DNA from 2 places in the Chromobacterium sp. IIBBL 290-4 genome. Region 2 is predicted to be linked to the other one. Evidence: predicted binding sites of a transcription regulator. Region 2 holds the regulator's gene; the other holds the start of a gene.
The links. Region 2 encodes NrdR, which represses ribonucleotide reductase genes. Its sites were predicted from a motif close to AAANACNATATATNGTNTTT; they were not measured.

Region 1: NKT35_RS18640 (ribonucleoside-diphosphate reductase subunit alpha) is a predicted target of NrdR. The motif match lies at 8,672-8,691, and genes of this name have one in related genera.

What each region holds. Positions count from the first base shown of each region.
Region 1 covers NZ_CP100128.1:3,956,081-3,970,695, forward strand. The annotation lists gene NKT35_RS18605 (IS256 family transposase) at 1-374, shown strand, start outside; gene NKT35_RS18610 (IS1595 family transposase) at 671-1,636, shown strand; gene NKT35_RS18615 (hypothetical protein) at 1,561-2,553, opposite strand; gene NKT35_RS18620 (ribonucleotide-diphosphate reductase subunit beta) at 3,245-4,324, opposite strand; gene NKT35_RS18625 (hypothetical protein) at 4,426-4,638, opposite strand; gene NKT35_RS18630 (hypothetical protein) at 4,655-5,041, opposite strand; gene NKT35_RS18635 (DUF6841 family protein) at 5,107-5,517, opposite strand; gene NKT35_RS18640 (ribonucleoside-diphosphate reductase subunit alpha) at 5,723-8,569, opposite strand; gene NKT35_RS18645 (hypothetical protein) at 8,995-10,848, opposite strand; gene NKT35_RS18650 (substrate-binding periplasmic protein) at 11,000-11,785, shown strand; gene NKT35_RS18655 (MFS transporter) at 11,930-13,144, shown strand; gene NKT35_RS18660 (questin oxidase family protein) at 13,325-14,341, shown strand; gene NKT35_RS18665 (M30 family metallopeptidase) at 14,519-14,615, opposite strand, start outside.
Region 2 covers NZ_CP100128.1:311,336-325,950, forward strand. The annotation lists gene NKT35_RS01385 (fimbrial protein) at 1-463, opposite strand, end outside; gene NKT35_RS01390 (alpha/beta fold hydrolase) at 1,146-2,015, shown strand; gene NKT35_RS01395 (HDOD domain-containing protein) at 2,102-2,956, shown strand; gene NKT35_RS01400 (carboxypeptidase M32) at 2,963-4,453, opposite strand; gene NKT35_RS01405 (hypothetical protein) at 4,527-5,177, opposite strand; gene ribD (bifunctional diaminohydroxyphosphoribosylaminopyrimidine deaminase/5-amino-6-(5-phosphoribosylamino)uracil reductase RibD) at 5,250-6,359, opposite strand; gene NKT35_RS01415 (GNAT family N-acetyltransferase) at 6,356-6,901, opposite strand; gene NKT35_RS01420 (GNAT family N-acetyltransferase) at 6,883-7,434, opposite strand; gene nrdR (transcriptional regulator NrdR) at 7,489-7,947, opposite strand; gene NKT35_RS01430 (hypothetical protein) at 8,067-8,738, shown strand; gene NKT35_RS01435 (hypothetical protein) at 8,899-9,585, shown strand; one part of gene NKT35_RS01440 (IS3 family transposase) at 9,647-10,531, opposite strand; one part of gene NKT35_RS01440 (IS3 family transposase) at 10,534-10,884, opposite strand; gene glyA (serine hydroxymethyltransferase) at 10,994-12,241, opposite strand; gene NKT35_RS01450 (pirin family protein) at 12,497-13,198, opposite strand; gene NKT35_RS01455 (LysR family transcriptional regulator) at 13,368-14,288, shown strand; gene NKT35_RS01460 (hypothetical protein) at 14,338-14,615, opposite strand, start outside.

The DNA.
Region 1 (14,615 bases), 3.6 Mb from region 2:
AGCGAATCTACCAATCGGCCACCCTCGACGAAGCTGAGCAGCGGCTAGGTGAGTTTGAGGCCAAGTGGGATGACGAGTATTTGCCAATTGGTCAGTTCTGGCGGCGCAACTGGGCTCGGTTGACGCCATTCTTCGACTACCCGCCGGAGATCAGGAAAGTGATCTACACCACTAATGCCATCGAGTCGGTGAATATGAGTCTGCGAAAGCTGACCAAGAATCGGGGCTCGTTCCCGAGTGATGAGGCATTGCTGAAACTGTTCTATCTGGCGCTAAGGAACATCAGTCAGAAGTGGACCATGCCGATTCGGGATTGGAAGGCAGCGCTGACTCGCTTTACCATTCAGTTCGAGGAACGCATTCCACAGGCGTAACCCAAACCCCGTTTACACAAAAATTCGGACACGCCCGGCAATGCAAAGAATCACCATCCGCACCAAATATTTTTATTCTGGAATATCAAATTCTTCGTGGGCCAGCCTTATTGCTTTTGGTCCAACCCCCTTAATGCTGCTGAGACTGGCTATGTTAAGTTTTCCTTGTCTAACTCTCGCTTTAAATATTTCCTTCGCGATGGCGCGACTAACATCCAATTGAGCTTCAATTTGGCTATGTCCCAATTCCGTGTTGGGAGCTATGCTGAATACAGTAGCAGACCGGGAGTCGCGCCATGGATGCCCAGAGTTTTCAGCGTTTTCTTGCCCAACTGGATCAGCTCACGCTCAAACAGAGGAGCTTGCTGTCTTCTGCGCTTAAACATCCCACTCACCATGACGCCATTCAGGACGCCTTGCCTGACCTGACGGCTTGCCCACACTGCCAGGCCGAGGCCAACCAGTTGGCGTTATGGGGCTGGAGCCGAGGCCTGCGGCGTTATCGCTGCAAACAGTGCCACCGGACCTGCAATGCCTTGTCGGGCAGTCCATTAGCCAAATTGCGCAAGGCCGATCGCTGGCTGAGCTACGCCCAAGCACTGCAGGATGGCTTGACCGTGCGAGCAGCCGCTCGTGCATGCGGCATCAGCAAGAACACGGCTTTCCTATGGCGGCATCGCTTCTTGCATCGCGCATCAGACCATCTGGCGGCGCAAGCCCGAGGCATCGTCGAAGTAGATGAAACCTTCATTCTGGAATCATTCAAAGGGCAGCGGTGCCTCCCCCGCGCGCCGCGCCAGCGGGGTGGCGTCAGCCAAACACGGGGAACCGGGCCGGATCAGATTCCCATCATGGTGGTGCAGGACCGAGAGGGACATATAGCGGACTTCAAGTTGAAGAAGCTCAATGGCGCTCATGTGGAAGCGGCTTTAGCCCCGTTGGTGGATAGCGACGCCATCCTGTGTTCGGACGGCGCAGCGGTGTACTCGACCTTTGCCAGGCAGCATGGCATTACCCATCGAGTCGTGCATGCCAAGACGGGACAGCGGGTACGCGAGGGGGCGTTCCATATCCAGCATGTGAATGCCTACCATAGCCGCTTGAAGCTTTGGATGGCTCGATTCCACGGGGTTGCCACCAAATACCTTGAAAACTATCTGGGGTGGCGACGGATGCTGGAGCGCTATCAGCAAACCATGCAGCCTTGCCACTGCTTGCAGGAGGCAGTGGGTCGTCCCTTGCAACACATTATTGGGACATAGCCTTCAATTTCGTCTAACGTTGCCTCATTAATGCTTTTTTTTACGCTGCTCGGAGGGGGTTCTGTTGCGCACTCTAAAATATCGGCAACGATAAGATAGGTGTGAAACACTGCTTTTGTTGCTTCAATTTGACTTACTTCTGCATGCACTCCCTTGTTTGAGATTTTATTCACCTTTTCAAGCCAGGAACCAAGGAAGTCAATGTGAGTTTTAGCCAATTCTTTGTTGGAGTTCGATGCGATGGATTTATCCATGAAGGCCCAGAGGCGATTTACGTAGTTTGTTGGGCCAAGAGCACGGCCATTTTGCTTCTGATCACTAGGAGGGTAAAGTGTGTCAGCAAGTCCTTCGATTAGTCGACGGCATGTTGTTAGCGCTTGAGACCATTCTTCACTCTTGGTTGATGCAACAGCCTTAAATGCGAGCATTAGTTGCTCAGCGAGCTCCGGGTTTAAATCCAATAACTTATCGTCTGCTGCTGTTTTTAGTGTGTCAAAGCAGTTCTGTACTGTGCCTGAAAATTTGAGTTGGTTGAATATTTCCGATGCCTGGGAATGGGCTTTTCTTTTAACATAATTGATGTGGTTGCTTAATTGGCTTTTGTAATGTGTTCCATCATTGCCTTTGCGAAGGCGTATAAGGTCGGCGTATCGCTCCTCAACAAAGCCAATGCTCACATATCCGCCACCTCCTGTTGAGGCTTTGATGTTCAGCTCTTCATTGGAATAATGAAATTTTTCATTGAGCTTTAATTCATTCAACTTCTTTATTAATTGATCTGTTTTTTCTTTCGCAGATTTTGACTCATGGTCCACTGATGTATCCACGAGGTGATTAATTAGTGCTTGCAATGTACGCGTGTACTTCTGGTCACCTAATTGAATTGCACACCAGGCAGCTACGTCCAAACGCTCCATTATTCCAGCTGCACGTGCTAGCTTTTGAATGCCTGATAAAACTGAGCCTTTCTGGGACTCTAGTTCTTGCAGACAATCTTCGATTAGGCGTAGGGCTTCTTGTTTATGAGGCATATGCTTAAGATATATAATAGTGTTTATACGGTCATTGGTGTCCGTATATCAATTGATCTTGATCATCTGAATGATCACTCCCAACGCTATGTTTCATAAGCGCCTTGTCATAACTGTGTCCGTATTGCAACCCCTAATCTACAGGGCGGTTTGACTGAGCTTACCAGCTGCCCGTTGAATTCAATTATCAAGGGAGAAGCTGATGACTTCGATCCAAACCAAGGGCCACTTCGAACGTCAAAGCAGCCACTTCCCAGTTATGACGGCAAATGACAGCTCAGGGACGAGGGCTGCCACTCTTCTGTCGGTGGCTGAAGGGCCACTTCGGCCGATAAGTCGAAGCCGGGGTTCTTCTCAACACATAACCTTATGAACCGCCACCCCTTCGGGATACGACAAAGGCCCTGCAACTACAGGGCCTTTGCTTCTCGCAAAGCAAGATTTCAAGCGTTGGTTACAGGATTTCAGGCTTTCTGATTTCCGACATTATTGGCAACGCGATGAAAAATTATGCGTCGTCGGATGAAAAATTATGCGTCGTAAATGAAAAATTATCTGTCGCCCGACGCATGTCAAATCAATCCCAGCTCAACGCCCCGCCAGTCTGATATTCCGTAACCCGCGTCTCAAAGAAGTTCTTCTCCTTCTTCAAGTCGATCATCTCGCTCATCCACGGGAAGGGGTTGTTCACGCCCGGGAACAGTTGATCCAGGCCGATCTGCTGCATGCGGCGGTTGGCGATGAAGCGCAGGTATTCCTTGAACATGCTGGCGTTCAGGCCCAGCACGCCGCGCGGCATGGTGTCTTCGGCGTAGGCGTATTCCAGCTCCACCGCTTGCTTGAACAGCTCAACGATCTCGGCCTTGAAGCTGTCGGTCCACAGCAGCGGGTTTTCCAGTTTGATGGTGTTGATCAGGTCGATGCCGAAGTTGCAGTGCATGGACTCGTCGCGCAGGATGTACTGGTACTGTTCAGCCGCGCCGGTCATCTTGTTCTGGCGGCCCAGCGCCAGGATCTGCACGAAGCCAACGTAGAAGAACAGGCCTTCCATGATGCAGGCGAACACGATCAGCGACTTCAGCAGCTTCTGGTCGTTTTCCACGGTGCCGGTCTTGAATTCCGGGTTGCACAGCACGTCGATGAACGGGATCAGGAATTCGTCCTTGTCGCGGATGGACTTGATCTCGTGATAGGCGTTGAACACTTCGCCTTCGTTCAGGCCCAGGCTTTCCACGATGTATTGGTAGGCGTGGGTGTGGATGGCTTCGTCAAAGGCTTGGCGCAGCAGGAACTGGCGGCATTCCGGGCTGGTGATCTGGCGATAGGTGCCCAGCACGATGTTGTTGGCGGCCAGCGAGTCGGCGGTGACGAAGAAGCCCAGGTTGCGCTTGACGATGCGCATTTCGTCTTCGGTCAACTGGCCGGTTTTCCACTGTTCGATATCGCGCTGCATGTTCACTTCCTGCGGCATCCAGTGGTTGGCGCACTGCGCCAGGTACTTTTCCCAAGCCCACTTGTGCTTGAACGGTACCAGCTGGTTGACGTCGGTCGTGCCGTTGATCACCTTCTTGTCCACCACGTTGACGCGGCCGGTGCCATGGACGTCCATGGAGTTGGCGGCGGACGAGGTGTCGACGGTGTCTTCGAAATTCAACATGGGTGCTCCTGATTGTTTTTGCTTGCCGCGCTGGAGCGCGGTTGGGGTTTCAATGGCGGCGATGCCGGCTGCGCAAGGGCAGGGCGGGCATCGGCCGCTGTTTATGCGGTTTTGACGATGACGCGGCGACGCTGGGCGGCGCTGGCGCCGGGTTGCAGCGCGGTCACGGCCACGGTGCGCACTTCGCCCTCCGCCGGCGGCGGGCCTTCCGGCTGCGGGGCGGAGGTAATCAGCGCATGAGCGCCACTGCTGGCGACGACGGCGCGGCGGCCGGACGCGGACTTGCGCAAGTAGTAGTACGCTGCGGTGCTCATGGGCTCTCCCGTGGTTTCAGAATCGCAGTTGCTGCGCCAGCTGGCGGATGATGACCCGCTCTTGCGCCTCTTCCTGCTCCAGCTGCCGGCCGCGTTTGCCGCGCAGCGTTTGCAGCTGGCGGTATTGGCGGTTGGCGGCGGCGATGTCGTGCTTCAGGTTTTCGATTTCCTGCTGCAATTCTTCCGGCTGGCAATACACCACCAGACAGTCGCCTTCTACCCAGGCTCTGCGCCATGGCTGGGCGCGGGCTTCGCGGCGCGATTCGGCGAAGTAGTCTTTCCATTCGCTGGCCGGCGGGCAGCTCAGCTGCAGATACATGTCGAACAGCAGGAACTGCTTGTCCGGGTTGTGCGATTTGTCTTCGCAAAAGCCGATGATTCCGATGTTTTCGAATGTCTGCATCTGTCCTCCCAGTGTTGCCTTGACTGTGGGGCGGATGCCGCCGCCCCTGGCGGTTCGCGACCGATTCAGGCTTGCGCCGCAACCGGGATCAGCGTTTGCTGCTCCGGCGCCGTGTCGTATTGCACGATGCCGTAAATCTTCCAATGGCCTTGCACCTGTTTCAGGTGGTAGCCGGTGTGGTAGCGCCAGTCGGGCGCGTTGTCGCGCTTGACGGTCCAGGCCACCACGGCGCTGGCGGCGCCTGCGCCCATCGGCTGCACGCTTTCCAGTACATGGCTGGCGTTCTGAAACCCTTGGCCGCGATACCAGGCCAGCAAGGCCTCGGTGGTATCGACCAGTGAATCCATATCGGTCCAGCAGGCGAGGTCGCCGTGATGGATGGCGGTGAAGGGCACGGTGAAGTGCGCGGTCACGCCGGGGCAGTCCAGTTGCGAGTAGCTGTCGCGGTAGTGCTTGAAAAAGGCTTCCAGGCTCATCGTCGCTCTCTTGGCTTGTTGGGGCTGCCGTGAAAACTTCCCGTTCGGGCGGTTTGCCAGATATCTGGCGGAACGCCCCTGCGGTTGGTTTGGGCTCATCCTGAAACCGCCTGGATCCAAGCGGCTTGGGGATGGGGAGGCTTGCGCCTCCCGCTGGCCCGTGCGATGGCGGAACGCCCCAAGGGAGCCTCCGCCCTGCGAGTCCTTATTGGCAGGATTCGCAATCCGGGTTGTCGATGCTGCAGAACTTGGCGTCGGTGGCCGGGGTGTTGTCCACGGCGGCCGGCGCGGCTTGCTGCACCTGGTTGGATACGGCGTTCAGCTCGCCGCCGCGGCCGGTGGACTTCTCGGCGCTGGTGGCGGCCAGGGTGCGCAGGTAGTAGGTGGTCTTCAGGCCCTTCACCCAGGCGTGCTTGTACAGATCGTCCAGTTTCTTGCCGGAAGCGCCAGCCATGTACAGGTTCAGCGACTGCGCCTGGTCCAGCCACTTCTGGCGGCGGGAGGCGGCTTCCACCAGCCAGCGCGGGTCCACTTCGAAAGCGGTGGCGTAGATGGCTTTCAGTTCGGCCGGGATGCGGTCGATCTGGCCCAGGCTGCCGTCGAAGTATTTCAGGTCGGCAACCATCACTTCATCCCACAGGCCGGCGGCCTTCAGGTCGCGCACCAGGTACTCGTTGGTGACGGTGAATTCGCCGGACAGGTTGGACTTCACAAACAGGTTCTGGTAGGTCGGCTCGATGGATGCGGACACGCCGATGATGTTGGCGATGGTCGCAGTCGGGGCGATGGCCAGGCAGTTGCTGTTGCGCATGCCGAACTGTTTGACGCGCTCGCGCAGCTTGTTCCAGTCCATGCGCTCGGTGCGGTCCACTTCCAGGTAGCCGCCGCGCTCGGCCGCCAGCAGGTTGATGCTGTCGTGCGGCAGGATGCTGCGATCCCACAGGCTGCCCTTGTAGGACGGGTAGCGGCCGCGCTCTTCGGCCAGCTCGGTGGAAGCCAGGTAGGCGTAGTAAGCCACCACTTCCATCGATTCGTCGGCAAACTCCACCGCGGCTTCCGATGCGTACGGCACGCGCTTGATGTGCAGGCAGTCCTGGAAGCCCATGATGCCCATGCCCACCGGACGATGCTTCAAGTTGGCGTTGCGCGCCTTCTGCACCGGGTAGAAGTTGATGTCGATCACGTTGTCCAGCATGCGCAGGGCGATGCGGACGGTGTTCTGCAGTTTTTCCTGGTTCAGGCTGCCATCGGCCAGCAAGTGCTTGGCCAGGTTGACGGAGCCCAGGTTGCAGACGGCGATTTCGTCGTCATTGGTGTTCAGCGTGATTTCGGTGCACAGGTTGGAGCTGTGAACCACGCCCATGTGCTGCTGCGGGCTGCGGATGTTGCACGGGTCCTTGAAGGTGATCCAGGGATGGCCGGTTTCAAACAGCATGGTCAGCATCTTGCGCCACAGGCTCAGGGCCGGGATGCGCTTGTATACCTTCAGCTCGCCGCGCGCGCCCTTGGCTTCGTAAGCGGTGTAGGCTTTTTCGAAGGCTTGGCCGTAAATATCGTGCAGATCCGGCGTCTCGGACGGGGAGAACAGGCTCCACTCGCCGCCTTCCATCACGCGCTTCATGAACAGGTCCGGAATCCAGTTGGCGGTGTTCATGTCGTGGGTGCGGCGGCGGTCGTCGCCGGTGTTCTTGCGCAGCTCGAGGAATTCCTCGATGTCGGCGTGCCAGGTTTCCAGGTAGGCGCAGACGGCGCCCTTGCGCTTGCCGCCCTGGTTCACCGCCACGGCGGTGTCGTTGACCACTTTCAGGAACGGCACCACGCCTTGCGATTTGCCGTTGGTGCCCTTGATGTGCGAGCCCATGGCGCGAACCGGGGTCCAGTCATTGCCCAGGCCGCCGGCGAACTTGGACAGCAGGGCGTTTTCCTTGATGCCTTCGTAGATGCCGTCCAGGTCATCGGCGATGGTGGTCAGGTAGCAGCTGGACAGCTGGCTGCGGCGGGTGCCGGAGTTGAACAGCGTCGGAGTGGACGACATGAAGTCGAAGCTGGACAGCACGTTGTAGAACTCGATGGCGCGCTCTTCGCGGCGCACTTCGTTCAGCGCCAGGCCCATGGCGACGCGCATGTAGAAAGCCTGCGGCATTTCGATGCGGGTGCCGTCCACGTGCAGGAAGTAGCGATCGTACAGGGTTTGCAGGCCCAGGTAGCCGAATTGCAGGTCGCGGTCGGCGTTCAGCGCGGCGCCCAGCTTTTTCAGGTCGAACTCGGCCAGCTTTTCGTCCAGCAGTTCGGCGGCGATGCCCTTCTTGATGTAATCGACGAAGTATGGGCCGTACTGATTGGCCATTTCGTCCTGCGGCACGGCTTCGCCCAGGATTTCCAGGCGGATGTTGCCCAGCAGCAGGCGCGCGGTCACGTAATCGTAGGCCGGGTCTTGCTCGATCATGGAGCGGGCGGCCAGGATGGCGGACTTGCCCACTTCTTCTTCGGACACGCCGTCGTAGATGTTCTTCAGGGTTTCGGCCAGGATGGCGTCCACATCGATATTGGCCAGGTTCTTGCTGGCGGCTTCGATGCTGGCGCGCAGGCGGGCCACGTCCAGCGGCAGCTTGCGGCCGTCGTGGCGCACCACGTTGATCTGCACGCTGGCCAGCGCTTCGCCGCGGGCGGCGCGCTCTTGCGAGCGTTGTTCGCGGTACAGCACGTAGGCGCGGGCCACGTCGTGCTCGCCGAAGCGCATCAGCGACAGTTCCACCTGGTCCTGGATGTCTTCGATATGGATGGCGCCGCCTTCCGGCTTGCGGCGCATCAGCGCATTGACCACTTGCTCCGTCAGCTGGGCGACTTTGTCGCGCAGGCTGGCCGAGTTGGCGCCTTGCTGCCCCATGACGGCCAGGAAGGCCTTGGTCATGGCGATGGAGATTTTGACGGGCTCGAACGCCACCACCGCGCCGTTGCGGCGGATGGTCTTGTACAGGCTGAAGTCGGCTTGCGGCGCGGCGGCTCGGCCGAGTTCTGCGGCGGTTTGGCCTTCAAAAGTGGTCAATTGCATGAATCCCTCGATAAAGAGAAGTTAAAGCCCGGCGGCACGCTTTCTGGTGCGCGCGTCCGCTTGTGGACAATTCTGTTGAAAAGCTGTGTGCGGGCTGTGGGTAAACACAATATATACCGTCAGCACCGCTAAATCTGCCCAAATTCTAGTGGTGAGGGTGACGCAGTTCAAGTCTTGACTTTGAGTGGAAAGATGGAAAGCCGCGTGGTTGCTGGCTCTAGGACAAGGAATTTTTTTTGGATGGGTTTTCGCGTTTGATGTCGCTGTCAGAAAAATGCCTGTCGAAACAATGAGACTAGCAGAGGGTGCTGAAAACTTAAGCAGACCTATATGTTGTGTATTTGCACTGTTGCCCATTCGCTACGCCGCCGGGCTCAAAAAAACGCCGCCCGGACGCCTAAGCATCCGGGCGGAGGGGAGGGCGCTTACTGGCAGTTGCCTACGCCGGTCGTGCAACTGATGTAATTGCTTTCATACCCCACATTCTGCCGGTCGCGCCCATAGAGCGCGATCTGTTTGTAGTCGCTGACGGCCAGGCTGAGGCTGCCCAGGTTGAAGCTGCTGCTGCCGGCGCTGCCCAGCTTGCCGCTCAAATCCAACTGCACGGGGTTGCTGCAGCTGGCATCGGCGCAGAAAGAGGCGTCATGAGGCACGATGGCGTTGCTGCCGGTCCAGGCGAAGGCAAGATTGGCGCCCAGCGTGCTGGCGTAATTGGCGAGCGCGCTCTGGCTGCTTGCATCCAGCGTCAGCCAGGGCAGGCCGGCCAATTGGGCAGACTTGGGCGGGACCCCGTCTATACGCTGCACCACGCTGGCCAGCAAGCTGGTTGCCGCTTGGTCAGAGTACAAGTCTATCCGGACCTGCCGTCCGCGCCGATAGAAGGCGTCAATCATGGCGTCGCCATTGGCCAGGCTGGCGTTGTTGAAACTGTCCAGAGAAAGCCAGGTGGCGCCGCAGCTGGAGCCATTGATGGTAAGCCTGGGCTGAGAAGTGCAGCCGACATTGCTGAGCGCGACGATAGGCTGGGTATCCCAACCGGTATTGGCGGCATTGCGCTGATACACCCGCGCGGCTTGCACCGCATTGCTGACGCCATTGGCGCTGCTGCTGATGTCGAAGGAGATGGCGCGGGTGTAGGCGGGCTGCGGGCTGCTGGCATTGACGCGCAAATTGCGCTGCACCGAGGCGTTGACATGGATTTCATACGGCGTGCGGTTGCCCAGCAGCAGCCAGTTGCCGCTGCCATTGCGCAGCACGATGGTCAGCTCCGCGCCTTCTTGAACATTGCCGCCATTCAAGATATCGAAGCCTACCGTGCAGAATTTGTCGCTGCCGGAGAAGTCGCAATCGCGCAAAACGGGGTCGGCCACCGTCCCGCCCAGCAAACTGCTTTGCGACATGGCGTTGCAGATGGTGCTGGCCGCATTGGCCGCCGTCATGGCCTGGTTGTTGATGCTGAGACTGAACGCAGCATCCAGAATATTGGCCGAACTGAATGCGCTGGTGCAGGCGGATACGGTGCTGCTGGAGACGGCGGCATTCAGCGCCCTGAATATCTGGCTGATGCCGGTCAAATCCACTGCCAATCCATTCAGCAAAGTACTGTCGGCCAGTCCGCCGGCTTGACTCCCGCCGGTATCGATATAGAAATTTCCCGCGCCGACCAGCCCCTCCAGCTGCACAAAGCTGGCGCTGCCATTTTGCCCGGTGCTGACGCGTATGGTGTCCAGCAGCTTGTCCATGCCGGTGCGGTTGGCCGCGAAACTGGCCGTGGTGAAGTCCTGCGTGGCGCTCAAGCCCAGGGCAGACAACACCGAAGACAAGGCCGACTGCAATGACTGCTGGCTACTGGCGATGCTGCTGGACGCGGGGGCCGAGCCGCTCATCATGGAGGCGGGGTCGTTGCCTAGCGCCAGGGTGAGGGTGGCGGTGGTCAGCGGCGTGACATTGGCCGTTCCCGCCGCCTGCGCCACCGCATAGTGGCACACCTGAATGGCGTTGACCGTACCGCAGGCCTGCAAGCGGTAGGGCGCGGTCAGGCTGCCGATATTCAGATTGCTGTAGCTGCCGTCGCTGTTGATGCCGGTGGAGACGGACTGCCCGTTGGCGCCCAGCACCGTCAAGGTAGCGTTCTGCATCGGCGCGCCCACTGCCACCGTGCCGGACAAGGCGCTGCCTGAACTGCTGCTGGAGCCGGCGGCCGAACCTGAACCGCCTCCTCCGCACGCCGCCACAAGCAGGCAACAGCTGAGCACGGCGGACAAAGTGAATATTTTCATTGCTTCCTCCCTCGCGTGCGGCGCATGCGCGCCGGATAATTCACCGTAGACGATGAATCGAATGGAAAGCTTGGTTTCTTTTCCGCTTGCGCATTGGCGGGCAAAAACGCCGCAGGCTAGTCTGGAGAGGCAGGACCAAGGAGAGGAATGCATGAAGCGCGGGATAGGGATGATTTGCTTGGCCTGGATGAGTTGGGTTGGCCCGGCCAGGGCGGATGCTCAGTTAGATGAAGTGAAGTTGGCCAATGGCGAGTGGTCGCCATATCTGTCGGTCAATCTGCCGCACTGGGGCTATGCGTCCGATATCGTCACCGAGGCCTTCCGCCTGGCCGGCGCGCGCGTGACGTATCGCTTTTACCCCTGGGCCCGCGCCGAGGCCATGGTGCGCAACGGCGACATCGCCGGCTCCGTCGTTTGGTCCACCACGCCGGAGCGCCAGCAGTTCGCCTTGTTCAGCGACCCGGTGGTATCGGACGAAGAGGTGGTGTTCCATCTAGCCACCCGCAGAATGAAGGCGGACAAGGTGGAGGACTTCTACGGCCTGACCATGGCCACGCCAAACGGCTCCCGGCTGGGTGTCTGGCAACAGGCGATAGAGTCCGGGCGCATCCACAATTACATGACCAAGGATTTGGAAACCGGCATGCACCAGCTGCTGATCGGCCGCATCGATTTTTTCCCCTTGATCCGCGCAGTGGGAATGGCGGAATTGCGACAACACTTCCCGCCCAAGCAGCAGGCGGCGATCACCGCGTCGCCGCGGGTGTTCAGCAAGATAGATTACCGGCTGATGATAAGCCGAAAATATCCCGGCGCGGAGGCCTTGCTGGCAAGGTTCAATCAAGGCCTGGCCAAGCTGCGGGCCAGCGGCGAATACCGGCAAATGGAAAAGGACTTTCAGTCGGGCCGTTACGACGCCCCGAACGGGCCGCCTTAGCGCGGCTGGCAAAACCTGCGCCTGCGCGACGCCTGCCGCGGCTCTTAATGTGTTGCCATTTCTTTACGACCCAACCAAGGTCGAGCTTTTTGTCTAATATGTTTTTTGCATGTCAAAACCAATAAAGACGAAGAGGAGACGGCCATGGCCTGGACCAAGCAGCAAAAGCAGACCGTACTGGCTTGCTATTTAGGCTGGACGCTGGATGCGTTCGATTTTTTCCTGATGGTGTTCGTGCTTAAAGATGTGGCGCGCGAATTCGGCGCCGATATCGAGTCGGTGAGCTGGGCCATCATGCTGACCCTGGCCGCGCGGCCGCTGGGCGCCTTGATTTTTGGCAGGCTGGCCGACCGATTTGGCCGCCGCCCAATACTGATGGCCAATATCGTACTGTATTCCGCGCTGGGCTTTTCTTCCGCCTTCGCGCCCAATCTGGCCGTGCTGCTGGTGCTGCGCACGCTGTTTGGCGTGGCCATGGGCGGGGAGTGGGGCGTGGGGTCCTCGCTCACCATGGAAAGCATTCCCAAGGAGTCGCGCGGCTTTGTTTCCGGCCTGCTGCAGGCTGGCTATCCCAGCGGCTACCTGCTGGCGACGCTGGCTTTCGGCCAGTTGTTCGAACATATCGGCTGGCGCGGCATGTTCATGTTGAGCTTGCTGCCGGCGCTGCTGACGCTGTATATCCGCCGCAATGTGCCGGAAAGCCCCAGCTGGGAAGCGGCCAGGCATCATGACAAGCCTGGCCTGTGGCAATCTATCGCCGCGCAATGGCGCTTGTCGCTTTACGCCATCTTATTGATGACTTGCTTCAACTTCTTCTCGCACGGCACCCAGGACATGTACCCCACCTTCCTGCGAGTGCAGCACAAGTTTGATCCGCATACCGTGCAAATGATCGCCATCTGCCTGAATGTCGGCGCGATCATCGGCGGCCTGGCGCTGGGCAGCCTGTCGGAGAAAATAGGCCGCCGCAACGCCATCACGCTGGCGGCCCTGATCGCGCTGCCGGTACTGCCGCTGTGGGCGTTTTCCACCACGCCGCTGATGTTGGCCATCGGCGCGTTTCTGATGCAGATATCGGTGCAAGGCGCATGGGGCGTGATTCCCGCGCATCTCAACGAAATCTCTCCGACAGCGGTGCGGGCCACATTTCCCGGCCTGGTTTATCAATTGGGCAATCTATTGGCCTCGGTCAACAGCCCCATGCAAGCGCATATGGCCAAATCCTTTGGCGGCGACTACGGCTTGGCGATGGCCATCGTGGCTGGCGTGGTCGCTTTGGCCATCGCCATTTTGATCCGTTTCAGCCATGAGCGGCGCGGCGAGGCGATGACCGTGACAGGGCATCAAAGCGGGCACTGACGCGCCCCGCCTCAACAAAATCGCCGGCACGGGCCCTCCCGCCGCCGGCGATTTTTTTGCCCATGCGTTCAAGACGGCCCCGGCCATGCTCCGCGCCGCTTGACTTAAAGTTAACTTTAACTTTGATCATGCGGGCAAGGCGCCTATCCATCGACGCCAAAACCAAAGGAGAAGCTCGTCATGATCGAAATCGCCGCCAACCCGCTCGCCAGCCGCGAGACCTTGCGTCGCAGTCTCAACCAGGCCGCTGCCTGGGGGCCGGAATATGGAGGAGGCCTGGCCAACCATCTGCCCATGGTCTTGCACGCCGCCTGGGAGCTGGGCGCCGACGCAGACCGGCTGCAAGCGCAAATTAAACTGGACAGTCCGGAGCTTGAGCTGCCAGAACCAGCAGGCCATATGCTGCCAAACTGGCAAGATGGACTGGGCGAACGCGAAGCCTATTCAGATTTGCGCATTCATTTTGAGAGCATGCTGGCCAAACAGGGCTGGGATGAGACTCTGCAAGCGGTCTTGCCCATTTTGGCGCCAGGTTTGATCGCGCATGCTTTTCACGGCCTGATCCGCACGGCGCATGCCTATGAATCCGGCTGCGAGGCTGAGATGGCGGCGGCGCTGGCGGCCTGGGCTTGCGAGTGGACCGAACCAGCCGCGCCGGAAGCGCCTGTCGAGCGGCTGACATGGGCCGCGTGGCGGCGCGAAGCGCGATCGAGACTGGCGGACTTTCATAGCGATCTTCACCTGATCCAGCAGCGCATGACAGCCGCAACGGGCAGCCTGGCCTACCGACAGCTGGGCGATGCGCCAGCCTTTGCGCCCAGCCTGGCTGAGCGGCGCGAGCAACTGCTGGAACTGGCGCTGAATCTGTATCTGGACACCCGCAATTTCACCGTGCTGCACATGATTACCGCGCTGAGAGCGCTGCGGGTATTGGCCGCGTTTATACCCGATACCGCAGCGATGCAAAGCGCCTTGACGCGCGCCGCGCTGTTGGCGTTGATCTCCTGCGGACTGAAACCGCACGGACGGCCGCTTCCCGAACCGCTGCCCGATTGGAATGAGTTAAAGCGCAGGGCGCTGGCGCAATGGAATGACCACATCATCAAGCTCACACACGCCTGCTGGCAGGAAGATGCTTTGCGGCCGGATCCGCGCTGGCGCCAAGCGCCGGCGCTATTGCTGGGGCTGTCGAACTAATCGAGCCATCTTTTGGCTTGCCAGCAAGTTTGCGCATGCCTCTCAACTTCGGGCATCGGGATCCATCGACGCCCCTCGCCAGCGGCGAGGGGGAGCCGGGTTGCGGCCGATCTCGCCGGAAGAGATCGGCATGGCAGGGCCAGTGGCGCGTCGTCGGCTCTCGCCCTGTCGCCGCTCTTATGTGGCGGCCGGCTGCGGCACGGCGCCCTTATGGATAATCAACGAGCCGTTGGCGGGGACCTGGAAAGTTTGGCGCTCGTCATATGGCGTGAAT
Region 2 (14,615 bases):
CCGTCGCGTAGTACTGGGCGTAGTAATTCAGGGTGGCGGTGCCGTTATTGATAGAAACCGATTGCGAACCGACATTGCTGGACAGGTTGATCGGCGCGAAGCTGCTGTTCAGCACTTGCACTTCTACGTTGGTGGCGTTGCCGGTGCCCACGGCGTTCAGCAGATTGCCGGTTTGGGAGTCGATGGTCGAACCGACTTCAAAGCGAGTTTGAGCATTGTTCAGACCCGACGGGCAGCTGGTCAGACGGATATTGAACGGGGTCGCGCCTGCGGTTGCGCCGGAGGTGGTCAGCGCGGAAGCGCCTACCGTCGGCAGCGGCACCGATACATTGGTGCCGGTGGTGCCGGTGATGGTGCAAGTTTGCGCGGCGATTTTTCCAGTGATGGTGATCAGGCCATCGGAAGCCATGGCGGCGGAGGAAACACCCAGGCCGATCAGCGCGGCGATAACGATCTGCTTCATTCAAAAGTCTCCATTTCAATGATGGGCAATATGGCTGCCCGGTTAAGTGCCCGATTGAGCTCAACGACAAGGTCTTCTTTGCGCCTCGGCAGATCCAAATCGCCGGTGCGCCGCTACCTGTTTCAGTCCTTCGATCCGCCATATCCGTCCTCATCGCGGCAAGCGCGAGGATAAGCGATACAGGCCGCCAAACCTAGATTGATAAAATTTAATTAACGCTAACTTGGTAGTTAGTTTAAAAAAAGGGCGCAAGAATCCGCGACGCGCGGCCGCAATGGCAAGACGCCACTCCGCTTCGCAACATCCTGGCAGGTCACGCAGCCGCGTCCCTGCCTTTAAGCGCCGCCCATCCAACGCATCGTCTGGCGCGATCTAGACGCAAGATTAATGTAAATACTACCAAACATTCAACATACAAAACTCGATGCACCCATGACGAGCGGCAAGTCAAATAATTGATTAAAAACACTTTTTCCTAATTGTTAATATTTACAATATCTAATTTGAACTGTTGCCTTGATACATCATTGCAAAATAAATTAAATCATTTAGTTTAAAATAGCGGCTATCCGCCATATGTTTCGGAAACGCTCGCGCACCCGAAAAATGCTCTTGGCTTGAATTGACTTGCGCGTCCACCGGTTTAAACTGCTATCCATTCGCCACTGAACAGCCCAACGATATGCAAACCAGCGCCAAGCAGTTCGCCACGCTCAACCAACGACGCTATCGACTCCGCACCTGGGGCAAGGCGGATGCGCCTTTGATCGTGATGCTGCATGGCTGGATGGATAGCTCCGCGACCTTTCAATTTCTGGTGGACGCGTTTGAGCAGGACTGGCGCGTGGTGGCGCCGGATTGGCGAGGATTCGGCGACAGCCAGTGGAACGAGGGCAGCTATTTCTTCCCGGACTATCTGGCCGATCTGGACGCGCTGCTGGAGCATTTATCGCCGAATCAGCCGGTCAAGCTGCTGGGCCACAGCATGGGCGCGATGATCGCCGGCATTTACGCCGGCGTGCGGCCCGAGCGCATCGAAAAACTGATTCTGGAAGAAGGCTTTGGCCTCAACGCCACCCGCCCCGCCGAAGCGCCGGGGCGCTATGGCCGCTGGCTCAAGGAAACCGCGGGGGGCAGCCGTTTCGACATCATGACCGGTCTGGAAGAGATGGCGGACAAGCTGATGGCGCGCAATCCCCTGCTCACGCAGGAAAGGGCGCGCTGGCTGGCGGCAGAGCTGACCCAAGCCGCGCCGGAAGGCGGCGTCATCCACCGCGCCGACCCGAAACATAAAATGGTCAACCCGGTGTTATACCGGCTGGAAGAGGCGATGGCGTGCTGGAAACGCATCACCGCGCCGGTGCTATGGGTGCTGGGCGAACACCCCTTCGACCACCCGGCGGTCAGCGCCGTGCTGAACACGCTGGACGAGCGCCGGGCCTGTTTCCAACAGTTGAGCGAGGTCACGATAGCCGGCGCCGGACACATGATCCAATGGGAAAAGCCTGAGGCGCTGGCGGCTGCGGTGGAACGGTTTTTCAGCGCCGGCTGAACACTCGTCTCGCTTGCGCTGCATCAGAAAAGTTCGCGGATCGGCTGCTACACTGCTTAAGTATCTGCCACAAAAGCGCTACCGCCATGTCCACCGAACTGAGCGAAATCCAACGCGACCAGCTGCTGCAGAATCTGGTCATCCCGCCTCGACCGGAAATTCTGGACCGGCTGCAAGCGCTGCGCAATGACAGCGAATCGCCGCTGCAGGAGCTGAGCGACATCGTCACCAGCGATCCGGCGCTCAGCATCGCCATGCTGAAGGCGGCCAACTCTCCCGCGCTGGGGCAAGGGCGCAAGATCCAGTCGATCAGCCAGGCCATCAACCTGCTGGGCGTCAACAACGTCATCCACCTGGCTAGCGGACTGGTGCTGCGCAGCCGGTTGACCCAGGAATCGCCCGCGGCGCTGGAGCTGTTCTGGGAACGGGCGATGCAGGTGGCGGCCATCACCGGCCAGCTCAGCGAGCGGCTGACCCAGGCGCCGGACGAGTGCCAGAGCTTCGCGTTGTTTCACGCCTGCGGCATCGCCATTTTGCTGATGCGCGAGCCCAACTATCCCCGCACCCTGCAATTGATGGAAATCGCCGACGATATCCGCGCCTGCAAGGTGGAGCAGCAGCTGCACGGCACCGATCATGCCATCGTCGGTTATCTGGTGGCCAAGGTATGGAATATGCCGGAGAATTTCGCCCGCGCCATCCAGGTGCAATACGATCCCGATGTTTTCCATAGCGGACCGGGCGCCCCGCTGGACCACGACGGCAGAATGATGGTGGCCATCACCCGCGCGGCGCTGCACATCTGGCGCACCGCCACGCCGGGACGAGAAGATCCGGGCTGGCCTTCGCGCAGCGCCGCCGTGCTGGCCTATCTGGGCCTGGATCTGGTTGAGTTTGAGGACTGGCGCGACCACCTGCATCAACAGATGGCCGGCGTCTGAAACCGCTTAGCCCAGATAGCGCGCTTCCAGATGGGCTCGATAGTAAGCCGGATTGAGCGTCTCGCCGGTCGCCCGCGTGACCAGCTCATCCGTTTGCCAGCGGCTGCCCTGGCTCCAGATCTTGTCGCCCAGCCAAGAGAATACCGGCGACAGGGCTCCCGCGGCGATCTGCGCATCCAGTTGCGGATTCTGCCGGCGCATCGCGGCGAAATACTGCGCCGCGTACATGGCGCCCAGCGAATAGCAGGGGAAGTACCCCAGCAGCGAAATCGCCCAGTGCGAATCCTGCATGCAGCCATTGCGGTAATTGCCGCGCGTGTCCACGCCCAGATAAGCCATCATCTTCTCATCCCATAAGGATGGGATGTCCTCCGCCTCGATCTCGCCGTCTATCAAGGCGCGCTCGATCTCGAAACGCAGGATGACATGCGCCGGATAAGTCAGCTCATCCGCATCCACGCGGATGAAATCCGGTTTGACGCGGGTGAACAGTTTGACCAGATTGTCGGCTTCGAAAGCCGGCAGCTCGCCGAAATGGCGCCGCACCAGAGGCGACAGCAAGCCGGCGAAAGCCCGGCTGCCGCCTAATTGCATTTCAAACGACAGGCTCTGGCTCTCATGTATGCCCATGGAGCGCGCCCGGCCCACTGGCTGCGACAGCAGATCGCGCGGCAGGCCTTGCTCATAGCGCGCGTGGCCGGTTTCATGGACCACGCCCATCAGGCTGGAGACGAACTCTTGCTCGTTATAACGGGTGGTGATGCGGACATCCTCCGGCACGCCGCCGCAAAACGGGTGGGCGCTGATGTCCAGCCGGCCGCCATCGAAGTCGAAACCCAGCAGCCTCATCGCATCCAGCCCCAGCAGCCGCTGCGTTTCGATCGGGAAAGGCCCTTGCGGCTGCAGCACGGTCTCGCGCGATTGCTTGTCCATCGCCCTGGAGATCAGGTCCGGCAGCCAGCTTTTGACGTCATCAAACAAGCGCGCGATGTCGCCGCTGCCCATGCCCGGCTCGTATTGACCCAACAAGGCGTCGTAGCGGCTGCCGCCCTGCGCCGCGGCCAAGTGCGATGCCTCTTCGCGCGCCAGCCGCACCACTTCTTTCAAATTCGGCAGAAATCCCTGCCAGTCATTAGCCGGACGCTGGCTGCGCCAGGCATGCTCGCAATGCGCGGCCGCCAGCGACTTGGCCTGCACCAGTTCGGCGGGCAGCAGGTTTTCCTTGCTCCATTCGCGCCGCATCTCGCGCAGATTGGCGCGCTGAGCCTCGTTCAGATCGTCCTGCTCGGCCTCGTCCAGCCAGCGTTTCAGTTCAGGCGAGGTGATCAATTGATGGGTGTAGACGCTGATTTCCGCCAGCGCGTCGGCGCGGGCTGCATGGCCCTTGGCCGGCATCATGGTCTCGCTGTCCCAATGGGCAATCGAGGCCAAATGATTGAAGCGATGCAATCGTTGGAAAGTCTGAGTCAGGCTCTGATAGGCCTTTGAATCCGCCATGGCGTTCTCCTCTAGCAATACCAAAATATTCCCATAGCATCGACCCGGCGACAACCGCCGCGCAGGCCGACGGCTAGCCCGGCTCGTCGCCGGCGGCCTGGCGCTGATGCGCGAAGGGAAAGGACTGCCAATAGGGAAAGTAAGCGCGCACCGTCTCCAGCAGCAGCTCGCGCTCGCCGGAGTCGGACAGGTGCAGCAACAAGGCATCCACCGCCATCCGGTAACTGGTGGAGCGGAAAGGGTGCGGCTCCAACAGATAGAGCAAGGCTTGCAGAATCAGTTCCCTCGGCCGGATGTCGGCATTGGCCATGCCATCCTCGAACAGTTTGCCCAGGAACAGTTCCAGCGACGGCGGATAAGACTCGAATGCCTCGCCCTCGATGCGGGCGATCAATAAATCGAAGTTGGACTCGATGGGAAAGACGGGATTGTGGGTGGAAAAGCCGGAGCGGGAGGTGATCTCCACCACCCGCTTCATATCGTCCAGCCAGAAGTAGAAGAACTCGCGCGCGCAGGTCATGGCCAGCACTTTTTGCGGCGGCGACAACACCGCCAGCAAGGCCTCAACCATCGGCGGGTAGGCGTCCTGGGTGCGCTTCGCCGCGCCCTGCCTGGCCAGCAGGTCCTGCAGCAGAGCGCGCCGCTCATCCAAAACCGCAGCGGACGCGCCCAGCCGCGCCACCAGGCTCAGATACGCGTTCAAAGCCGACGCCAGATCCGCCATGCCTCCCCTCTCCGCAGATGCCTGCGCCTGCCCGCGCCTCACGCTTCACTATAAGCCATGCGGCGTCGGCGCTCAGCCTCGCGCTTCGGGTCGCAGCGTCAGCCGCAGATCGGCGCCCACCTTGGCCGCGTCGACGATGTCCAGCCGGATCTTGTCCGCCAGATCGCTCAGCGCCGGCCAGGCGAACAAGCCGCGGGCGGCATCTCCGGCCAAGCTGGGCGCGAGATACAGCACAATCTCATCCACCAGTCCGGCTTGCAGCATGGCGCCATTAAGGCCCGCGCCCGCTTCCACCATCAAATGGTTGACGCCGCGCTGGGCCAGTTGCCGCATCAATTCGGCCAGATCCGCCTTGCCGTCGATGGCGGGCAGCGCCAGGCAATCTACGCCGGCGGCCAGATACGGCGCCAGCTTGACGGGATCGGCCGCCCCATGCGCCAGCAGGCCCCGGCCGCCTTGATAGATGCGGCTGGCGGGCGAGGTTTTCAGCGCGCCGTCCAAAACCACGCGCCACGGCTGCTCGATGACGGCGATCTCGCGCACCGTCAGCTGCGGGTCGTCGGCCAGCACCGTGCCGCTGCCTGTCAGGATGGCGCAGCTGGCGGCGCGCAGGCGCTGCACATCCATCCGCGCCTCGGGGCCGGTTATCCATTTGCTGCTGCCGTTGAGCAAAGCGGTTTTGCCGTCCAGCGTAGCCGCCGCTTTCAGCGTCACCCATGGGCGGCCGCGCGTCACGCGGGACAGGAAGCCGCGATGCACGCGCCGCGCCTCCGCCTCCATCAGGCCTGCCTGCGCGTCAATGCCGGCCTCGCGCAGCATGGCGATGCCCCGCCCGGCGACTTCATGGTAGGGGTCGACCATCGCCGCGACCACGCGCGCGACGCCCTCATCAATCAGCCGCCCGGCGCAAGGCGGCGTGCGGCCGTAATGGCTGCACGGCTCCAGCGTGACATAAGCGGTCGAGCCACGCGGGTTGCCGCCTCTGGCCAAACAATCCTTGATCGCCTGAATCTCGGCATGATCGGAGCCCACCGCCAGCGTCGCGCCCTCGCCTATGACGCGGCCATCCCGCACCAAGACGCAGCCCACGCCCGGATTCGGCGAGGCCCGCCGGGTGGCGGCCTCGGCCAGCCGCAGCGCCCGCTGCATATACAGATGATCGTCGGCGCTGAAGCCCGTCATGCTCTTTCCTTCCACTCGCTGGCCAACAGGCCGTAACAACGCATATTCCAAAACCGGCCATTCAGCCGCTGCGCGTCGCGCAACTCGCCTTCCAGCCGAAAACCCAAGCGTTCCGCCACCCGGCAACTGCGGATATTTTCCGGCGCGCAGCCGAGTTCAACTCTATGCAGGCCCAGATCATCGAACGCATGGTCCAGCAATTGCGCCAGCGCTTGCCGCATCGCGCCCTTGCCCACGTGATGGTCGGCCAGCCAATACCCCACCCGCGCGCTCATATGCGTCTGGCTGATGCCATGCAGGGAACAAATGCCGGCGATTTCGCCATCCACCTCGATGATGCGGTGCGCGCTGCCGCCATCCGCATTGCTCTTCGCTTGCTGACGCAGAAACGCTTCCGCCTCGGCAGCGGATCGCGGTTTCACTACCTGGCTCATCCACTGCGCCAGCGTGGCGCGATAGCGCTCGATCAAGGCATGCACAGCTTCTGCATCGCGCTCCGGTTCCGGCGGCCGCAGCGTGACGTTCACCGGCGCGCGGCCCATTGGCTGGCCAGCATGCTGTACAAGCTGGCATCGAAGTATCGATCATGCAGATGCAGGTATTCGCGCATCACGCCCTCCAGCGCGAAGTCCAGCCTGCTCGCCACCGCCCGGCTGCGATGATTCGCCGCGCCGGCCACCAAGGCGACCCGATGCAAACCCATCTCGCCGAAAGCGATGTCCAGCACCTGACTCACCGCCTGCGTCATCACGCCTCGGCCACTGCAACGCGAAGCCAGCCAATAGCCCAGGCTGCCGTGGCGATGCTGACCGCTGAGTGCATGCAGATCAATGCAGCCCGCCAGTTCGCCGTCCGCCTCGATCAGCCAATGACGGCAAGGCGCGCCGTCGCGCCTGCCCTCCAGCACGCCTGCCAGAAACTGGCGCGAATCCGCTATCGACAGGGTTTTATCCACCCATGGCAGCCACGTCCGCAGATGATCCCTATCTTGATCGATCAAGGCAAACAGCGCCGGCGCATCGATCAAATCCGGCGCGCGCAACGCCACGCGGCATGCGCTGACGATATCGCTCATATTCAATCCATTTATGACAAATAAATCAAAAGTTATCTATTTGCCTGCAGACTGTCAATGCGATGATTTCTGAATTTCCTTGATCGCATCGGAAAACTCGGAAATATCCTGAAAACTGCGATACACCGATGCAAAGCGGACATAAGCCACTTTATCCAGCTTGGCCAGCTCGTTCATCACCATTTCGCCAATCTGCCGGCTGCTGACTTCGCGTTCGCCCAGTTGCAGCAGCTTATGGCAGATGCGGTCGATCGCCTCGTCCACCAGCGCGGTCGGCACCGGCCGCTTGTGCAAGGCGCGCAGAAAGCTGGTGCGCACCTTGTCGATATCGAATTCGGAGCGATGCCCCGCCGTCTTGACCACTTGCGGCATCCGGACATCGGCGGTTTCAAACGTCGTGAAGCGCTTGTCGCACGCCGGGCAGCGGCGGCGGCGGCGGATGCTGCTGCCATCCTCGCTGACGCGGGAATCGATCACCTGAGTATCGGGGTTGCCGCAAAAAGCGCATTTCATGACAGGAATCCTAAAGATTGCAACATGTTGATGTTATCAGCAAAGCCTGTCGCTGGCATCGCCTGCGCCGAGTCTTGTCTATACTGCAGCGCGATCTCATTATCCAAATGGGGCATGTCATGACTAGAATGAGTTTGCTGACCCTGCTTTTTCTCTCCGGCGCAGCCGCGGCGGATCCCGCTCAATACTCCTTCGGCGTCGGCGCGGGCACCACCGGCTTTGACCTGACCGGCTCCTGGAGCATTCTGGACAACGTCAATCTGCGGGCCACCCTATCCGACTTCAATTACAACCATAACGGCAACTTCGGCTCCGGCGTCCAATATCAGGGCAAGTTCAAACTGTTCCAGGCAGGTCTGCTGGCCGATTATTTCCCCTTCGACTCCGAATTCCGGTTCAGCGCCGGCTTGGTGCTGGTCAATACCAAGCTGAACTTGAACGGCAATCCGGACGGCACCGGCAGCTACACCTTCAATGGCAATACCTACACGTCAGGACAAGTCGGCACCGCGACCGGCCAGGCAAAATGGGACAAGCCGGGGCTGTATCTCGGCCTGGGATATGGCAATAGCCTGAGCGAAAAAGGCTGGAGCGTGGGCGGCGACCTGGGACTGATTTACACCGGCAAACCCACCACTACCCTCAGCGCCGCCTGCGGCAGCTCGCTCAGCGCAGCGCAATGCCAACAGCTGCAAAGCGATGTCGCCGCCGATCAAGCGACCGTCCAAAACGACGTCAACAAGTACAAGATCTGGCCGGTTGGCCGCATCAGCGTCAACTACGGCTTTTAGCGCAGCCAGCTTCGCTCGAGGATAGCCATTTCCCAAACCGACAGAAGCGCCTGCCGCAGGCGATAGCGCTTTTGTTGCAATCAAAAATATTCACATATTAAATGCCAATGGATTTGACGTATGATTGTCCGCTTTTTTTGCACTACCCGGGACAATCCAAATGAAATATACGAAAATCCTCTCCGCCATCGCCTTGATCGGCGCCGCCCTGTCCGCTCATGCCGCCGATGACGCTGCCCGCTTCGCCATCGGCGCCGGCGTCGGCACCACCGGCTTCGACCTGATGGCCACCTACAAACTGGCTGACAGCGTCAACCTTCGCGGCGTCCTGTCCGGCTTCGATTACAGCACCAGCGGCAACTACGGCACCGACACTCACTACGACGCCAAATTCAAGCTGTTCCAAGCAGGCCTGTTGGCGGACTACTTCCCGTTCGACAACGGCTTCCGCCTAAGCGGCGGCCTCGTCGCCAACAATACCAAGATCGGCTTGAACGCCAATGCCAGCGGCCATGCCACCTACACGCTGAATGGCTATACCTACACCGCGGATCAGATCGGCAAGCTGGAAGGCGAATCCAAATGGAACAAGCCTGGCCTGTACCTGGGCCTGGGCTTTGGCAATAGCGTCAAAGAAAAGGGGCTGAGCCTGAGCGGCGACCTTGGCGTCATTCTGACCGGCAAACCCAGCACCAACCTGAGCGCCAACTGCACCAGCGCGCTCAGCCAAGCTCAATGCCAACAGCTGCAATACAACGTGAACGTTGAACAGGAGAAGCTGCGCGGCGACATGAACAAAGCCAACTTCTGGCCGGTTGCCCGCCTGACGCTGAATTACGCCTTCTAAGCAACCCAATCTGTCCAGTCCTGACATAGGTTGACACCTGCCAGCGCGCCGCATGCGCTGGTCAGATGCTCGCGACAGACGCCCGATGTACCTCATCGGGCGTCTTGTATTTCAAGCCCTGGTGAGGGCGCTCCTGGTTGTAGATCCTCACCGACTGCTCCACCATTTTCCTCGCCTGCTGCAAATCGGCTGGGCGATGCAGCAGCAGTTCGCCTTTTAGAATGCCGTTCACCCGCTCTGCCAGGGCATTCTGGTAGCAATCGTAGCCATCCGTCATTGAGCACATCAGCCCGTGTCGTTCGTGGATCTGCTGATAGTAGGCCGAACAATACTGAATGCCGCGATCGGAGTGGTGAATCAACGGCTGCCGTGAACGTCGCGTCCGCAAGGCCATTTTGAGGGCTCCGCTGACTTCCTCCGCCTGCAGGCTGTCATGCACGTGATACCCAACAATTTTCCTTGAGTAAGCGTCAGTCACGAGACTCAGGTAAGCAAACCGCTGCGCTGTCGGCAAGTAGGTGATATCCGCCACCCAGACCTGCTCCGGCCCCGTCGGGACGACTTGGTGCGGCCCGGCCTTGAGCAGATTAGGATGGCGGTAAAAGCGATGGTGACTGTGTGTGGTCTTATGGTACGCCCGCTGCGGCACGACCAGCAGGCGGGCTGTACGCAACAGATCGAACAAACCGTCCCGTCCCAGCTTGATCCCCGCTTCCGCCATTCGCGATTGCAGCACATGGTGCAGCTTCCGCGTTCCCAGTCGGGGCTGGCGCAAGCGCACGTCCCTCACCCACGCGATCACTTTGCCATTCCGTTCGGCACGATGGCTTTCGCTTTGGCGGCGCTTGTAATAGGCCTGGCGGCTCAGCTGGACATATCGACAGGCCCGGCCCACGCTCAACCCCTGGACGAGCCTTTGGGCAAGGACCTGCCCGAAGGCTTTTTTACTACGCGCACCCCGTAGTCTTTCTTCAAGACCTCAAGCATCGCTTCGAATAGCTGCGCCTTCTCATTGGCCTCTTTGAGTTGGGTTTCCAGTTCCTTGATCCGCTGTTCTGGCGTCAGCGGCTTGTTGCCTTGATTCCCCATCGCGATCCCCTGGGCGCTACGGGAGGGCTGGGCACTCCAGTCCTGCAAACCGTGCTTACGTAACCATACCAGCACCGTCGAACGACCTTGAATACCATAGCGGCGTTGCGCCTCTTTGTAAGTCAGTTCGCCTTTTTCTACCTGCTCTACGACCGACAGTTTAAAAGCCAGGCTGTAGTCTTGCTGGGTACGTTTAATCCTTGATTCCATGTGACTCTCCTTCGTTACGGCGAAAAAGTGTCAACTTATTCCAGGACGGGACAATCAAAACAAAAAAGCCGCCCTCATTCGAGAGCGGCTTTTTCTTGGGCCGAACAGCTTACTTGGCGTACACCGGGAAACGGTGGCACAACGCAGTGGCTTTCTCGGCCACACGGGCGATCAGCGCGTCGTCGTTCGGATTGTCCAGCACGTCGGCGACCAGATTGGCCACTTCAATCGCCTCGGCTTCCTTGAAGCCGCGGGTGGTGATGGCCGGGGAGCCGATGCGGATGCCCGAGGTGACGAACGGGGTTTCCGGATCGTTCGGGATCGCGTTCTTGTTGACGGTGATGTGGGCGCGGCCCAGCAGCGCGTCGGCTTGCTTGCCGGTCAGGCCCTTGGCGCGCAGGTCGACCAAGAACACGTGGCTCTCGGTGCGGCCGGACACGATGCGCAAGCCGCGCTCGGCCAGGGTCTTGGCCATGATGGCGGCGTTCTTGATCACTTGCTCTTGATAAGCCTTGAATTCCGGCTGCAGCGCTTCCTTGAAAGCCACGGCCTTGGCGGCGATCACATGCTCCAGCGGACCGCCTTGCAGCGTCGGGAACACATTGCTGTTGATGCTCTTCTCGAACTCCGCCTTGGCCAGGATGATGCCGCCGCGCGGGCCGCGCAGGGTCTTGTGGGTGGTGGAGGTCACAAAGTCGGCGTGCGGCACCGGGTTCGGGTACAGGCCCGCGGCCACCAGGCCGGCGTAGTGGGCCATGTCCACCATGAAGTAAGCGCCGACCTTCTTGGCGATCTGACCCATGCGCTCGAAATCGAAGCGCAGCGCATAAGCGGATGCGCCGCCGATGATCAGCTTGGGCTTGGTTTCCATCGCTACGCGCTCCATGTCGTCGTAGTCGATCTCTTCCTTGTCGTTCAGGCCGTAGGCGACGATGTTGAACATCTTGCCGGACAGGTTGGCCGGGGAGCCGTGGGTCAGGTGGCCGCCGTGGCCCAGGTTCATGCCCATCACGGTGTCGCCCGGCTTCAGGATGGAGAAGTACACAGCCTGGTTGGCCTGGGAGCCGGAGTGCGGCTGCACGTTGGCGTATTCGGCGCCGAACAGCTGCTTGACGCGATCAATGGCCAGCTGCTCGACGACGTCGACATGCTCGCAACCGCCGTAGAAGCGCTTGCCCGGGTAGCCTTCGGCGTACTTGTTGGTCAGCTGGGAGCCTTGGGCTTCCATGACGGCCGGGCTGGTGTAGTTTTCCGAGGCGATCAGCTCGATGTGATCTTCCTGGCGTTGGCATTCCGCAGCAATGGCGGCGGCGAGTTCGGGGTCGAATTTGGCGATCGTCTGGTCAGCAGCGAACATCTTTGACTCATCCATCAAAGGGTTAACGATGGGGCCATTCTACACGAAATGCTTCAAGCAAAACCTTAACGTGAAGCAAGCCGGCGAACGCACCGCGAAACCCTCGCCAGCCCGGCCTCATGCCGCCCGGCAGGAGCGGGCCGGCGCGCCGGAAAAGCCCTCAAGCGCGGCAGTGGACGTCCTCGCGGTTTCCCATAAGATTCTGGCGCTTAGCGGTTTGGTCGGCAGCCGGCTGAAAGGTCGCCCAGCGCAGGCTCACTCCCGGGTATCCACCAGGATCAATTCAGCATCCTGGCTGGCCGAAACCTGAATGGTTTCCTCGTCCCGGATGGCCGCGCCGTCGCCGGCTTGCAGGCCGATGCCGTTCAGCTGCGCCTCGCCGCTGGACAGCACCAGATAGCCGCGCCGTCCAGCGCCGAAGCGATAGTCCGCGCGCTCGCCGGCCCGCAGCGTGGCGCCCAGCACTCGGGCGTCGGCGCGGATGGGCAGGGCTTCGCCATCGCCGGCCATGCCGCTGGCCAGCGCGATGAAGACGCCGGAACGATCCGCCTTGGGAAACGGCTTATTGCCCCAGGACGGCTCGCCGCCGTGGCGGTCCGGATAGATCCAGATCTGGAAGATGCGGGTGGCGACAGGCTCCAGATTGTATTCGGAGTGGACGATGCCGCTGCCGGCGCTCATCACCTGCACGTCGCCAGCCTCGGTGCGGCCGCGGTTGCCCAGGCTGTCCGCATGGCTGATCGCGCCTTCGCGGACATAGGTGATGATTTCCATGTCGGAGTGCGGATGCGGATCGAAACCGGTGCCGGCGGCGATGGTGTCATCGTTCCATACCCGTAGCAGTCCCCAGCGCATGCGCTCGGCGTCGCGGTAATCGGCGAAGGAAAAGTGGTGCTTGGCATCCAGCCAGCCATGCTGGGCAGCGCCCAGGCTGGCGAAGGGACGGCGTTCGATCATAGCGCGCTCCTGCTGTTGTCGATAAGGATGTCGCCACTATAAGCCGCCGCCATCATCGTGTTAATAGAATATATTGAATTCCATGATTTCCATTTTTTAGATAATCAAGGCCAAACCGGCTAGCGGGAATGATAGTATCGCCAAGACGCCACCCTTCGCCGGAACCATCATGAAACGACTGCCCGATCTGGAAGCCTGGGCCATTTTCGCCAAGGTGGCCGAATGCGGCGCCTTCGCCCGCGCCGCCGACGAGCTGGGCCTGTCCCAGGCCACGGTATCCAAGGCCGTGTCGCGGCTGGAAGATAGAATGAAGACCATGCTGCTGCGCCGCACCTCGCGCCAGCTGTCCTTGACTGAAGCCGGCGAAGCGGCCTTGGAGCGCGCCGCGCGCATCTTGGCGGAAGGCGAGGCGGTAGAGGCGGACATCGCCGAGCAGTCCAGCGCGCTGCGCGGCCGGGTGCGCATGGCTGCGCCCATGTCTTTCGGCCTGTCCCATTTGGCGCCGTTGCTGCCGGGCTTCATGGCGCGGCACCCGGAAGTGGAGCTGGACCTGCATTTCAGCGACGAGCAAATCGATCTGGTGGCGGACAGGATGGACCTGGCGCTGCGCATCGCCTCGCCGGCCGACTCCAGCCTGCTGGCGCGCCGGCTGTGCGCGGTGCGCATCCTGTTGGTGGGCGCGCCTTCCTATTTCGCCCGCCACGGCAAGCCGGAGCACCCTGCGGAATTGGCCCGGCACCGCGCCTTGCAATACAGCAATTCGCAAGGCGGCCGCTTCTGGCGCTTCCGCCATGCTGTCGACGAGGAGTTTTCGCTGGAGATGAGCGCGCCGCTGCGCGTCAACAACGCCGACGCGCTGGCGCCGGCGCTGCGGGAAGGCCTGGGACTGGCGCTGCAGCCTGAATTCCTGGTCTGGCAAGACCTGCTGGATGGCCGGCTGGAAACCGCCATGCCGGATTGGCAGATCGATCCCATCGCGCTCTATATCCTGACGCCGCCGGGCCGCGGCCGGCCGGCGCGGGTGCAAGCCTTGATCGACTACCTGGCCCAAAGCCTGGCCGGCTCGCCCTGGGCCCGCGCGGGAGGGTGAAACGAAAAGCCCCGCACGCAGCGGGGCTTGCACGGCGCGGCGCAGACCCTTACAGATCGTCGGCGGTGAAAAACAGCGGGATGCCGTCGCGGCTTTCCGGCTGCAGTTCCGGCAGCACATGCACCTCGCGCACGTGGCATTCGCGCATCAGCTCGCGGAAGTTCTCTTCTATCAGCTGGACGTTGTCCAGCGAGGCCAGCGGCCAGACGAAGCCTTCCCAATTGCGATCATCCCCCTGGGCCGACAAGGTGAAGTGCACTTCGCCATTATTGTGGGCGGACAGAATGGCCACCGGCTCCAGGTTCAGTTCTCGCAGATGGCGGATCT